DNA from 2 places in the Pseudomonas sp. CFBP 5748 genome. Region 2 is predicted to be linked to the other one. Evidence: riboswitches for the same ligand, from Rfam matches in the RefSeq annotation. Region 2 holds a riboswitch; the other holds the start of a gene.
What was found. A riboswitch is a leader RNA that binds a small molecule or an ion and turns the genes downstream of it on or off. The one in region 2 is predicted to bind cobalamin.

Region 1: linked by a shared signal. The riboswitch ahead of cobO (cob(I)yrinic acid a,c-diamide adenosyltransferase) and the one ahead of cobW (cobalamin biosynthesis protein CobW) in region 2 are both predicted to bind cobalamin.

Annotation. Positions count from the first base shown of each region.
Region 1 is NZ_JBSPTN010000006.1:420,590-427,748, reverse strand. Features, by position in the region: gene cbiB (adenosylcobinamide-phosphate synthase CbiB) at 1-823, opposite strand, end outside; gene bluB (5,6-dimethylbenzimidazole synthase) at 820-1,470, opposite strand; gene ACWNZ1_RS16955 (cobyrinate a,c-diamide synthase) at 1,467-2,867, opposite strand; gene cobO (cob(I)yrinic acid a,c-diamide adenosyltransferase) at 2,864-3,490, opposite strand; cobalamin riboswitch at 3,572-3,780, opposite strand; gene ACWNZ1_RS16945 (hypothetical protein) at 3,933-4,517, shown strand; gene ACWNZ1_RS16940 (PQQ-dependent sugar dehydrogenase) at 4,649-5,959, shown strand; gene ACWNZ1_RS16935 (C40 family peptidase) at 6,053-6,589, opposite strand; gene ACWNZ1_RS16930 (C40 family peptidase) at 6,755-7,159, opposite strand, start outside.
Region 2 is NZ_JBSPTN010000001.1:781,675-788,833, forward strand. Features, by position in the region: gene ACWNZ1_RS03565 (fatty acid cis/trans isomerase) at 1-733, shown strand, start outside; gene nfuA (Fe-S biogenesis protein NfuA) at 849-1,433, shown strand; gene cobM (precorrin-4 C(11)-methyltransferase) at 1,635-2,381, opposite strand; gene ACWNZ1_RS03580 (cobalamin biosynthesis protein) at 2,459-2,863, opposite strand; gene ACWNZ1_RS03585 (CbtA family protein) at 2,860-3,555, opposite strand; gene ACWNZ1_RS03590 (CbtB domain-containing protein) at 3,567-3,755, opposite strand; cobalamin riboswitch at 3,857-4,079, opposite strand; cobalamin riboswitch at 4,297-4,511, shown strand; gene cobW (cobalamin biosynthesis protein CobW) at 4,609-5,673, shown strand; gene cobN (cobaltochelatase subunit CobN) at 5,677-7,159, shown strand, end outside.

The sequences.
Region 1 (7,159 bases), on a different contig from region 2:
AATCGGCACTCGCCGGCACGCCCTCGCCCAGCGGTGGACGTTGGTGCAGTTCGCCGTGATACACCGCCGCGCCGCCCAGCTCGACGCCCAATGCGCCAGCACCGGCGGCCATCACCGGCCCGGCATTGGGGCTGTCCCAGGTCGGGCCCTGGCTGCGCCAGCATTTGAGCGCCAGGCGAGTTTGGCCGAGCACGGCGTAGGTCAACGCCACCAGGCGCGCCGGAATGTAGTTGAGCACGTCGTCGATTTTCGCCGCAGCCCAGCCGAAACGCTCGAAGCGTTCGTTGCGATAGCCCCACATGGCGTCGAGGGTATTGCTCAGCCGGTAGAGCACCACGCCGGGCGCACCGGCCACGGCGAACCAGAACAGCGCGGCAAACACCGCGTCGCTGCCGTTTTCCAGCACTGACTCGGTGGCGGCGCGGGCCACGGCGGTTTCATCCAGTTCAGCGGTTTCGCGGCTGACCAGATAGCCAACACGCTTGCGCGCCTCGTCCAGATCGCCGCCGCGCAACGCCCGGGCCACCGGCTCGACATGTTCACCGAGGCTGCGCAGGCCTAGGGCGCAATACAACGCGAGGATTTCCACCAGCCAGCCCACCATCGGTGCCCAGGACAGGGCTGTGACCAGCAAGGTCAACGGCACCACAGCGATGATCCACGCCGTCACCCCGTGGCTGCGCCAGCCACGGCCGCCGGAATTGAAGCGTTGTTCGATACGGTCGGCAAAGCCGCCGAATGCCACCAGCGGATGCCAGCGCCGGGGCTCGCCCAACAGCGCATCCAGCGCCACCGCGGCGGCACTGAGCAACGCCACACTCATGGGCTCACTCCCCAATGGTTTTCATACAGCAGTTCATTCAGCGAACGCGGTTGCGCCCAGCCTTCCAGGGCGAGCATCGGCGCCGGGTAAAAAGCCTCGACCGGGCCCAGGCAGAGAATCGCCAGTGGCTTGGCACCGTCGGGCAGGCCCAGCAAGTCGGCCAAAGCCTGGGGTTCGAACAACGACACCCAACCCATCCCCAACCCTTCGGCGCGGGAAGCCAGCCAGAGGTTCTGGATCGCGCAGGACAGCGAAGCCAGGTCCATTTCCGGCAAGGTCCGGCGACCGAAGATGTGCCGCTCGCGATCCTCCATCAATGCCGCCACCAGCACCTCGGCGCAGTCGTTGATGCCTTCGACCTTGAGCTTCATGAATTCATCGCTGCGCTCGCCCAGGGCCTCGGCGGTGCGGATGCGCTCCTGCTCCACCAGTTGGCGGATCTGCCCGCGCAAGGCGCGGTCGCTGATGCGGATGAACCGCCAGGGTTGCATCAGGCCGACGCTGGGGGCCTGGTGCGCGGCTTCCAGCAGACGGCGCAGCAAGGCCGGTTCGACCGTGCCGCCAGTGAAGTGGCGCATGTCACGGCGTTCGGCGATGGCGCGATAAATGGCGTCGCGTTCGGCCTGGGAGAAAGCGGTGTCTGTCATGGCCTCTTCGCGAGCAAGCTCGCTCCCACACTGGCTGGCGCTGCACTTGAGATCACACAATCCCCTGTGGGAGCGGGCTTGCTCGCGAAGGCGGCCTCAAGGTCAGGTGCAAACAGCCCGGCAATCGCCCGCGGATTCGACGGAAAATAGAAATGCACATAAGAAGCCGTCATCCGCCCCTGCCGGAACACCGCCTCCGCCCCTCGCCCGCCATTGGGGCTATGCCCACGGGCTATCGGTTCAAGTTCAGTGCTAGTCAGGGAATGATGATAGGTATGCCCACGCAAGGCACCTTCCGGCAACTCCACCGCTTGCAACGCCAGGGCCGCCAGACGCTTTTGCATCTGCGCATCACCAGCGAGCAAACCCAACAGTTCGGCGCGGGTGCCGTCGACGTCAGTCAATGAATCGAGCAGATACAGCATGCCACCGCATTCGGCGAGCAACGGCTTGCCGGCAGCATGGTGAGCCCGGATTGCCGCCAGCATCGGCGCGTTCCGGGCCAACGCAACGTGGTGCAATTCCGGATAACCGCCGGGTAGATAGAGGCTGTCCGCCTCGGGCAGTTGGGTGTCATGGATCGGCGAAAAGAAGCTCAATTGCGCGCCCATGGCCCGCAGCAGATCGAGGCTCGCGCCGTAGGTGAAGGCAAACGCTTCGTCCCGGGCCACGGCGATACGCACACCGTCGAGCCACGGCTGCGGGGTAATCAGCTCAGGCGCGGCGAACGCCACCGCCGGCGGCAGCGCCACTTCACAACTGCCGGCCAAGGCCTCGGCTGCCGCGTCGAGGCGCAGGTCGAGGTCATTCAATTCGCTGGCCTGGACCAACCCTAGATGACGGCTGGGTAATTCGATACCGGTTTCCCGGGACAGCGCGCCGTACCAACGCAGACCTTCGGTCAGGCTGCCTTCAAGCAATTGCGCGTGGCGCAAGGTGCCGACGCGGTTGGCCAAGACCCCGGCAAACGGCAAGTCCGGCTGATAACGCGCCAGGCCCAAGGCCAGGGCGCCGAAGGTCTGGGCCATGGCCGTGCCGTCGATCACCGCCAGCACCGGCACGCCAAAATGCCGCGCCAGATCGGCGCTGGACGGCGTGCCGTCGAACAACCCCATCACCCCTTCAATCAGGATAAGGTCCGCCTCGGCGGCGGCTTCCCACAACAGCCGGCGGCTTTCCTGCTCGCCGACCATCCACATGTCCAATTGATAGACCGGCGCACCGCTGGCCCGTTCGAGGATCATCGGGTCGAGGAAGTCCGGACCGCATTTGAAGACGCGCACCTTGCGTCCCTGGTTGCGATGCAAGCGCGCCAGGGCGGCGGTGACGGTGGTCTTGCCCTGCCCCGAGGCCGGGGCGGCGATCAGCACCGCCGGGCAGTGGCGAGCATCACTCACAGTTCGACGCCTTTCTGCGCCTTGATGCCGGCCTGGAACGCGTGCTTGATCATGCCCATTTCAGTGACGGTATCGGCCAGCTCGATCATCTCCGGCTTGGCGCCACGCCCGGTCACCACCACATGCTGCATCGGTGGACGGGCTTGCAGATCGCTCAACACCTGATCGAGGTCGAGGTAGCCGTGCTTGAGGGCGATGTTCAGTTCATCGAGCACCACCAGGCCAATGGACGGATCGCTGAGCAATTGCCGCGATACAGCCCAGGCGGCTTCGGCGGCGGCGATGTCGCGCTGGCGATCCTGGGTTTCCCAAGTGAAGCCTTCGCCCATGACGTGAAAGCGCACCTGCTCCGGGAAGCGGCGGAAAAACAGCTCCTCACCGGTGCTGCTGCGGCCCTTGATGAACTGCACCACGCCGCATTGCATGCCGTGACCCATGGACCGCGCCAGCATGCCGAACGCCGAGCTGCTCTTGCCCTTGCCGTTGCCGGTCAGCACCAGCAGCAGGCCGCATTCGTTCGGCGAGTTGGCGATGCGCTCGTCGATCACGGCTTTTTTGCGCAGCATGCGCGCCAGGTGGCGTTCGTCGCGATCAGATGCATTGCTGGTAGGGGAGTCGGTCATGGGGAAGCCTCCGTTGGGGACTGGATAACGGCGGGCGGGCACAAGAAAAGACGGCAACAAGCCTGGCATCGCCCACCGTGATGCCGTTGGATGAATCAGGCCGGTCTCCGGGCTCATGAGCGGCGCAATGCCGGTCTGTGCGCCTTCCCATGTCTGCGACACAGTGGCTTAAGCACAGCGTTGACTCATTTACCGTTGCGGGGGCAGCGCCGGGTTCGTGTGCACTCACCGGCTTCCCTGTTTCACTCTGTCGATCGCAATCACAGAGCACCTGAAACAAGCGGCGAAGGTTAGAGGGTTGGGGGTGGAGCGTCAATTAAAGCCGCCTGTCGGGGCAAGCATTGGCCCCATCAATAAAGTGACGCCAATCTTGTGTGATCCTGCAGCAAGTGATATCAAAGCGACACTACGACCCGATATCACAAAAACAAGAGGGCAAAGCATGCAAGGGATGATCATCAGCAATCCAAAACTGGAATTCCTGCGCCCGGTGCTGGAACGTTGGTTTGACTGCATCGATCGCTACAATGCCGTGCGCGGTGATAACGACACGCCTTACTGGTTCGATGAAAAAGCCAACCTCGGCTTGCTGTCGGCTGCCGCCTGGATGGCCGAGATGGTCACACTGCAAAGCACCCCGACCCGCAAGCAGAATGAAGAAGGCGAACGCAACGTCAGCGCCGATTTGTTCATCGCCAGCACCGACGAACGCGCCTTCATCCAGGCCACCCAACGCTGGCCCAAGGTCAACAACCTGAACCTGACCCAACCCCTGTCGGAGGCCGCCAGCGATGCCAAACGCCTCAGCTATTCCAGTGACCTGAAGCTGGGCTGCCTGTTCGTCGCCCCGCAAAAAGCCCAGCAGAGTGCCACGCCCGAAGAATTGCAGGACATGATCGACGACTTGCAGAAGGAGAACACCTGCGCCGTGGCCTGGTATTTCCCTTACGCCTACCGCAAGTTGCGCAACGAGGCCGGTCACTACCATCCTGGCATTGCGGTGCTGTTCAAACAGGCCCACGGCTGACTCAATCCACGCTAGAACTGTGGGAGCTCGCTCCCACAGGTGGGCTTACCTGCTGACACGCGCCTGCAGTTGAACCATCGCCTGTCTACGCTTCTCTATGAATAACTACATGCATTCATAGGGAAGCCAGCATGCTCAAGCCACCGCACCTTCTGATCGTCGCCCTTGCCGCCGGGCTTGTCGCTTGTGGCGAGTCTTCCACCTTGCAAGTGTCCGACGGCACCGGTCCTGCGCCGAAGCTGCCCGAACCGAACAAGACCCTGGTCCCGACCGTCAACATCGCCGAAGCGATCGGCTGGCCGGAAGGTGCCAAGCCCACCCCAGCCGAGGGCCTGCAAGTGGGCGCCTTCGCCGAAGGCCTGGACCATCCACGCTGGCTCTACGTTCTGCCCAACGGCGATGTGCTGGTGGCCGAAACCAACGCCCCGCCCAAGCCGGATGATGCCAAGGGCATCCGTGGCTGGGTGATGAAGAAAGTCATGGGCCGCGCCGGTGCCGGCGTGCCCAGCCCCAACCGCATCACGCTGCTGCGCGACACCAATCACGACGGCGTCGCTGAAACCCGAACGGTGTTCCTGGAGAACCTCAACTCGCCGTTTGGCATGACCCTCGTGGGCAATGACCTGTACGTGGCCGACACCGACCGGCTGATCCGCTTCCCTTACAAGGAGGGGGACACGCAAATCAAGGCGCAACCGACCAAGGTCGTCGATTTGCCGGGCGGCACGCTGAACCATCACTGGACCAAAAACGTCATCGCCAGCCGCGACGGCAGCAAGCTGTACGTCACCACCGGCTCCAACAGCAACGTCGCGGAAAATGGCATGGAGGCTGAAGAAGGCCGCGCCGCCATCTGGGAAGTGGACCGCGCCAGCGGTCATCACCGCATCTTCGCCTCGGGCCTGCGCAACCCCAACGGCCTGGCCTGGGAGCCCCGCAGTGGGGCGCTGTGGACGGCAGTGAACGAGCGGGACGAGCTCGGCAGCGACCTGGTGCCGGACTACATCACGTCGGTCAAGGACGGCGCGTTCTATGGCTGGCCCTACAGCTATTACGGGCAGCATGTCGATGTCCGCGTCGAACCGCAGAACCCGGCGCTGGTGGCCAAGGCCATCGCCCCGGACTACGCCGTCGGCCCCCACACCGCCTCACTGGGCCTGACTTTCGCCGAAGGCAGCGCCTTACCCGCGCCGTTTACCGAAGGCGCGTTCATCGGGCAGCACGGCTCATGGAACCGCAAGCCCCACAGTGGTTATAAAGTGATTTTCGTACCGTTCAACGGCGGCAAACCGGTGGGCCAGCCCGTGGATGTATTGACCGGGTTCCTGAACGCCGACGAAAAAGCCCAGGGCCGGCCGGTAGGCGTGGTGATCGATAAACAGGGCGGGTTGTTGGTGGCCGATGATGTGGGGAACAAGATTTGGCGGGTGTCGACTAAATGACCTACCGAAAAAGCTGAGCAGACACTGAAACTTGTGGCGAGGGAGCTTGCTCCCTCGCCACAAGGGTTTTCTAGCGGCGCATATATTTAATGGTCAGGGATTACGCGCCAGATGCTCCGGCTGCAACACCCGCTTGGCGCTCAGATAGGCTTTCTGCCAATAGGCCTTGGACAGGCTGTCGAGCTTGACCGTACCGCCGGTGGCCGGCGCATGGACAAAGCGGCCCTCCCCGACATAGATCCCGGCATGACTGACCTGGGAGCCGCCGTTGGTGGCGAAGAAGATCAGATCACCCGTTTGCAAGGCCTCCTTGCCAACGCTCGGGGCGCGCATGCCGATCATTTCGCGGGTGGAACGCGGCAAGGAAATGCCGGCGGCGTCACGGTAGACGTAGCCAATCAGGCCACTGCAATCAAAACCCGAGTCCGGTGTATTTCCGCCCCAGCGATACGGCGTGCCCACCAACCCCAAGGCACGGAAGAGCACATCTTCGGCGGCCGGGGAAAAGGCTTGCGAGGGCGCAAAGACTACCGGAGCCCGTACCGGCGCGGGTGGCGGTGGTGTACGGCTGGCACAGGCGCTGAGCAGCGCGGCGAGACAGATGAGAGCGAGGCGGGCCGACGTCGACATATGCAGAACAATCCTGATCTGGATGCGGCTTTTCTGCCGTGGGCATGAAAACAAATCCGCCTGCGTAGTACGCAGGCGGATTGCCATCAATCAATGATCAAGGATTCTAGCGACTATGCGGCAAACTTCAAGTAAGACTTTAAGTTTGCCTTACAAACTGTGTGCTTACTTGCGAGCAGTGATCACAGTCGGTGCCATGGCGAGGGCACGCTTGGCTTCGATGAAGGTCTTGTTCCAGTAGCTGTCGCCCAGGCTGTCGATGCGCACGCCACCGCTGCGGCGGCTGCTGGAATGGATGAACTGGTTGTCACCCAGGTAGATCCCGGCGTGACTGACGCGACCACGACGACCGTTGGTGCTGAAGAACAGCAGGTCACCGGGCTCCAGTTGATTGCGAGCTACCAACGGGGCGTTCACGTTGATCATTTCGCGAGTGGAGCGCGGCAGGTTCATGCCGGCCTCTTCGCGGAACAGGTAACCGATGAAACCACTGCAATCGAAGCCGGCTTCAGAGGTACCGCCAAAACGGTAGCGGGTACCGATCAACGACATGCCACGTTCCAGGATGCT
Region 2 (7,159 bases):
GCAGAATTTCCTGCGCCTGATGCCGGCTGACTCCCGGGAAGGTTATCTCGACGATTGGTATCAGGCCGGTGGCAAATTCAAGATGTGGCTCGATTACGAGGCCATCGACGATGACAAGCCGACCGCGCTCAAGCTGGACGAACACGACCCCAAGCGCGATTTCGCCCAGCAATTGCTGGCCCGTTATGGCGAACTGAACGCGCGCCCCGATCCAATCAACCGCTGTGAAGGGGCTTACTGTTCACGGCCCAATATCGACCCGACCTTGCAGAACGCCGAACAGGCTCTCAGTCGGCTGGTGTCGCGCCCGGCGGCGGGGCTCAGCGTGATCAATCAGTTGCCCGAAGCGACCATGCTGCGAATCGAAACCGCCAGCGGTCAGCGTGAGGTCTACAGCCTGCTGCGCAACCGGGCCCACAGTAACGTGGCGTTTCTGTTGGGGGAGGAACTGCGCTGCCAGCCGGGGCTCGATACGTTGACGGTGTACCCGGGCTTGCTCAGTAGCTACCCTAACTTCATCTTCAACATCCCGGTCGAGCAAGTGCCAGCGTTTGTCGATGCAATGGAGCGTGCCTCGGATGCCCAGGCTTTCGAGCGGATCGTCGAGCGCTGGGGGATTCGTCGCAGCCACCCGCAGTTCTGGGAATACTTCCACGACTTGAGCCAGTACATCCGCGAGACGGAGCCCCTGGAGGCCGGTGTGCTGGACATGAATCGCTACCAGAACCTCTGATCGACATGCCCGGCGGTGAGGAGCCCACCGCCGGTTGCTTTCCCGACAAAAATACTGGGACTTTGTCCGGCGCGATGATTGGCGTAAACTGCCGGCAAGCCTGCGAGGAGTTCCCATGACCGCTATTACGATTACCGACGCCGCCCACGATTACCTGGCTGATCTGCTGTCCAAGCAGAACACCCCGGGTATCGGGATCCGCGTCTTCATCACCCAGCCCGGCACCCAGTACGCTGAGACGTGCATTGCCTACTGCAAGCCGGGGGAAGAAAAACCCGAAGACACCGCGCTGGGGCTCAAGAGCTTCACCGCCTACATCGACTCGTTCAGCGAAGCGTTCCTGGACGATGCGGTGGTCGACTACGCCACCGACCGCATGGGCGGCCAACTGACTATCAAGGCGCCGAACGCCAAGGTACCGATGGTCAACGCCGACAGCCCGGTCAACGAGCGCATCAATTACTACCTGCAAACCGAAATCAACCCGGGGCTGGCCAGCCACGGCGGCCAGGTTTCGCTGATCGACGTAGTGGAAGACGGCATCGCCGTGCTCCAGTTCGGCGGCGGCTGCCAGGGCTGCGGCCAGGCTGACGTGACCCTTAGGGAAGGCATCGAGCGCACCTTGCTCGAACGCATTCCGGAGCTCAAGGGCGTGCGCGACGTGACCGACCACACGCAGAAAGAAAACGCCTACTACTGATAGGTGTTCGCTGCGGATATAAGAAACGGTGCCCGTGAGCACCGTTTTTTTATGGGCGCAGATCCGACCGCCGCCAATCCCTGTGGGAGCGAGCTTGCTCGCGAAGGCGTCGGCACATTCAACATCACCGCTGGCTGATCCACCGCTATCGCGAGCAAGCTCGCTCCCACAGGGGATCCCGGTTGGCTCTCGCTGATTGAGTCAGGGCCTGTAGAGATGCGCATGCCCGGCGCGATACAGCGACGATTCGCTGAACACATCATTACCCAGCACACGCCCCACCAGAATCAGCGCCGTTCGGCGAAAGCCCTTGGCCTGTACCTTGGCGGCGATATCGGCCAGGGTGCCCACGACCCAATCCTGATCCGGCCAGGTGGCCCGGTGAATCACGGCGATCGGGCAATCCGCGCCGTAATGGGGCAGCAGTTCGCTGATGATTTTCTCCAGATGATTGACCCCCAGGTGAATCGCCATGGTCGCCCCGTGCTGTGCCAGGCTGCTCAGTTCCTCACCCGCAGGTATCGCGGTTTTGTCTGCGTAACGGGTGAGAATCACGCTTTGGGACACGTCCGGCAAGGTTAGTTCCGCACCCAGCAGGGCGGCGCAGGCTGAGGTTGCGGTCACGCCCGGAATGATCTCGAACGGGATCTCCAATTCCCGCAGGCAACGAATCTGCTCGCCGATGGCGCCGTACAGGCTTGGGTCGCCGGAGTGTACCCGGGCCACGTCCTGGCCTTTGTGGTGTGCGGTTTTGATCAGCTCGATGATTTGTTCCAGGTGCAGCTCGGCGCTGTTGATCACCTGTTCGGCGTGATGGCCCTCAAGCACGGCCGTCGGCACCAGGGAGCCGGCGTAGATGATCACCGCGCAACTGCGGATCAGCCGCTGGCCTTTGACGGTGATGAGTTCCGGGTCGCCGGGGCCGGCGCCGATGAAGTAAACGGTCATGACCGGCTCCTGTGAAAGATGGGTGAGCGTCGCCCAGATGAAGATCGCTCATGATCCTGAGTGCGGATTATCGGGATTTACAAGGCGAGCGCCAATGCCAAGGTGCTCATGGGACCGCTCAGGCGAGGAATCAGCAGCGTTGCAGGCGTCGTGCCCAGCTTGTCGGCCAGGGCCAGGGCGGCACTTTCGGCGACGCCGTAGCAACCCGTGCGTTCGAAAGCGATCTCGGAGCGGTGACTGAGCCGCTCCCGATAATCGGCCAACTGCTCGGCGCTGAAGCAAGTCAGCGGCAGCGCCAGTTGTTCGGCCAGTTCCAGCAGGCCCGGTTCGTCACGCTTGAGGTCGATACTGGCCAGGGCCCGCACCTGATCAAGCGCAATGCCGTGGGCCAGCAACGCCTGATCGAGCAATGCCCGTAACGTGCTGGCCAGGCAGCCGCGCTGGCAGCCGAGGCCGACCACCAGGATCGGCCCGCTGTTCATGCGTCGTGCTGGGCTTGACCGTCACGGCGAAACAGCCAGGCGCTGATCAGGCCGAGGGCCAGCCAGAACGCGACGTTGGTCACTTGCGAGGCGATCTTGAATTGGCTTTCCAGCGCTTCGGGCGCCAGCATCGAGTGAACTTCCGGCTGCGGTGCGCCGATGACATGAGGCACCAGCAACGTCGCCACGCCCAGCAGCTTGAGCAGCCAATGTCTGCCGAAGGCGATCAGGGCGATGCCCACCGCCGTGGACGCTGCGGTGCCAATCCACCACATCTGCCGCTGGGCCAGGTCGGCTGCTGCGGTGCCGGGCAGTTCCGGTGGCAGGCCGAGGGTCGGCGCCAGGACGAAAGTGGCATAACCGGCCAGGCCCCAAAGCAGGCCCTGGGAGGTGCGAGTCGGTGCGCGCAAGGTGTACAGGCCCGCCAGCATCAGGGCGAAACCCACCGCCACCACCAGGTTACCGCCGGTGGTAGACAGCACGCGCTGCCAGCCATCTTCCGGTTCCCAGGCCTCGGCATCATGGGTGTGAGCGGCTCCATTGGCGTGCTCATGAACCTCGGCGGCCGGGGCTTTCTCATAGGTTTCGGCTTGCAGAATCAGCGGCGACACCCAGAAACTTTGCAGGAGGGTCAGCAGCAGGGCGGCCAGCAAGCCGCTGAAACCGGCGGTCTGCGCGATACGCTTGATCATGTCGTCAGGTCTCAATGGCACGGGAAGGCGGCGCTGTGGCGGGTGTCGTGGGCCGCGTTGTGTACGGCTTCGATGTGGGAGAAACCGGCGAAATAGACCAGGCCGGCGCCCAGGATCGAGGCGAAGATCGCAGCGCTCAGGCGTTGGCTCAAGGTGGTGGTGCTGCTGGCGGTGCGGGCGGTGCTGCTGATGGTCGACATGGCGCTTCCCTCTGTTCTTGTTCAGTGGGTGATTCGAGCGCAATGAAACCCCGGGCGCAAGCCCGCCAAGGTTCGAACAGCGCCCGCCCACCGCGGGTTTGTTGATGCTTGAGTCATGGGCCGGTCTCCGGGCTTGCGAGGGGCCGGGCTTGTGCCTGGCCTGCAAGCGTCACCTTCCCATGTCGACAGACACAGTGGTTCAGACGCTTCGCTCGCTTACCGTTGCGGGGGCAGCACCGGACTGACGTGGCCTTGAAGTAAAGCACACGATTCACCGGTTTCCCGTTTCACCCTGTGAAGGGCACCCGTAACTAGGCGCACAGGAGAGCATGGGCGAGGGCGGGGCGTCAATTGGCATGGGGTTTCAGGCTGGCACCGGGTCGCGCCCAATCGCGAGCAAGCTCGCTCCCACAGGGAACTTGTGGTGATCGTTATTTCTATGTACGCCAGCAACCAACGTGGGAGCGAGCTTGCTCGCGATGACGGTGGCAAGGCCACCACAGAACTTACCTGCGGACATTGACCCGCCCCCACACCCTGCGTAGCCTTGCGCCTTCGAGGTTCTTCGGCACGTGTCGAAGCTAAGAAGGGAACGCGGTCCAAGCCGCGGCTGCCCCCGCAACTGTGAACGGTGCTGTTTCTGCAAGGCCACTGTGCATGCCCTTTTTCACTAGGCGCACGGGAAGGCGCAGTCATTGCCAGTCGAATGACTGGCCCACCGTCAGCCAGGAGACCTGCCTCGAGACAGATTCTCACTACAACCGGGCGGGGTGATCCGGTGGCGAAATCTTCCGCGCATGCCTTGCCTGCGGTTGTCGTCCCGTTTGCCCGCCACTTTGCCAAGGGGCATCGGATGAAAACACTGGCCAAACTTCCCGTCACCATCGTCACCGGTTTCCTCGGCTCGGGTAAAACCACCTTGCTGCGGCACATGCTCGACAACGCCCAGGGCCGCCGCATCGCGGTGATCGTCAACGAGTTCGGCGAGCTGGGCATCGACGGCGAGATCCTCAAGCAGTGCTCCATCGGTTGCACCGAAGAAGAAGCCAACGGCCGCGTCTACGAACTGGCCAACGGTTGCCTGTGCTGCACGGTGCAGGAAGAGTTCTTCCCGGTGATGCGCGAGCTGGTGGCCCGACGTGGCGACCTCGACCACATCCTCATCGAAACCTCCGGCCTGGCCTTGCCCAAGCCGCTGGTCCAGGCCTTCCAATGGCCGGAAATCCGCAGCGCATGCACTGTCGATGCGGTGATTACCGTGGTCGACAGCCCAGCCGTGGCCGCCGGCACCTTCGCTGCCTTCCCTGACCAGGTCGATGCCCAGCGCAAACTCGACCCGAACCTGGACCACGAATCACCGCTGCACGAGCTGTTCGCCGATCAACTGGCCAGCGCCGACCTGGTGATCCTCAACAAAGCCGACCTGATCAGCCCGGAAGACCTGGCGAAAGTGCGCCTGGAAGTGGCCGAAGAGTTGCCGCCGGCGGTCAAGGTCATCGAAGCCAGCAGCGGTCGCCTGCCACTGGAGGTGTTGATCGGCCTGGGCGCTGGCTCCGAAGAACACATCGACGGCCGCCACAGTCATCACGATCATCACCATGACGGTGATGAAGACGACCACGATCACGACGCTTTCGATTCGATTTCCATCGAGTTGCCCCAGGCCGACGAGAGCCTGCTGCTGGACGCGCTGACGCAATTGGTGGTCCAGCACGGCGTGCTGCGGGTCAAGGGTTTCGCGGCGATCCCGAACAAGCCGATGCGCCTGCTGATCCAGGGTGTTGGCACGCGTTTCGACAAGCATTTCGACCGCCAGTGGGGCGCCGATGAAGCGCGGGTTACCCGTCTGGTGCTGATCGGCCAGGCGCTCGATGCCGGGCTGCTTGAAGCGCAGTTGCGCGCTGCCCTCAGCGCCTAAGCCATGCACCTGCTCAGGACCCAGCCCGGCGGCTTTGTGTCGGATGACAACATTGCCGACCTGGGACAAACCCCCGCCGAACTGGTGATCCTGTGCAGCGGCGACTCCAGCCTGGCGCTGCTGGCCGAAGCCGCAAAGCAGTTGCCAGACGACTATCCGGAATTTCGCCTGGCCAACCCGATGCAGGTGCAGAACCACGCTTCGGTGGATCTGTACTTCGACGACGTGCTGCGGCACGCCAAGGTCATCCTGTTGTCGCTGCACGGTGGCATTGGCTATTGGCGCTACGGCATCGAGCGCCTGATGGAGCTGGCCGGGCGCGGGGTGAAGCTGATCCTGGTGCCGGGGGACGATCGTCCGGACCCGGAGCTCAGCGACTTGAGCAACGTGCCTTTAGAGGACCGCGACCGGCTCTGGCAGTTCTTGCGCCAGGGCGGGCTGGGCAATGCCCTGGACTTGTTTCACAACTTGGGCAGCCAATGGTTCGGCCGCGATTATCCCTGGCGTGAGCCGCAAACTCTGCCGCGCACGGCGATCTACCACCCTCGAAAAACCAGCGCCAGCCTCGGCGATTGGCAAGCCGACTGGCAGGCCGATCGACCGGTGGCGGCGGTGCTGTTCTATCGCTCCCACCTGCAAGCGGCGAACACCGCGTTCATCGACGTGTTCTGCCAGCGCCTGCAAGTGGCGGGGCTCAATCCACTGCCGATTGCCGTGGCCAGCCTCAAGGAGCCCGGTTGCCTGGCATGGGTGGAAGATTGGTTGGATGAGGTCGAAGCCGGGGTGATCCTCAATACCACCGGTTTCGCCCAATCCAGCCCCGAAGCGCCGCATCTGCGACCGTTTCGTCGCAACATCCCGGTGATCCAGGCGATCTGCGCCCAGGACAACGAACCCGGCTGGCGCGCCAGCGAGCAGGGCCTGGGCCCGCGGGACCTGGCGATGCACATTGCCTTGCCGGAACTGGACGGGCGGATCATCAGCCGGCCCATCAGTTTCAAGGACCTGGCCTGGCGCAGCGAGCGCAGCCAGAGCGATGTGGTCTGTTACCGGGCCGTGCCCGAACGCATGGATTTTGTCGCCGAACTGGCCCGGCGCTGGACCACCCTGGCGCGCCTGCCCAACGCCGAAAAGCGCGTGGCGCTGATCCTCGCCAACTACCCGACCCGGGACGGGCGAATCGGCAACGGGGTCGGCCTGGACACCCCGGCGGCGGCGCTGAATATCCTGCGGGCCATGCAGGCCGAGGGTTATCCACTGCCGACCGATCTGCCAGCTAGCGGCACCGCGCTGATCCAGCAGTTGCTCGGCGGGGTCAGCAACGACCTGGACAGCCTCGACTTGCGCCCGTGTCACCAGAGCTTGGCCCTCGACGCTTACCAGGCCATGTTCGACGCATTGCCCGAGGCCAATCGCCAGGCAGTGCTGCAGCGTTGGGGCTCGCCCGAGAAAGACCCAATGTTCCGCGAAGGACGCCTGATGATCG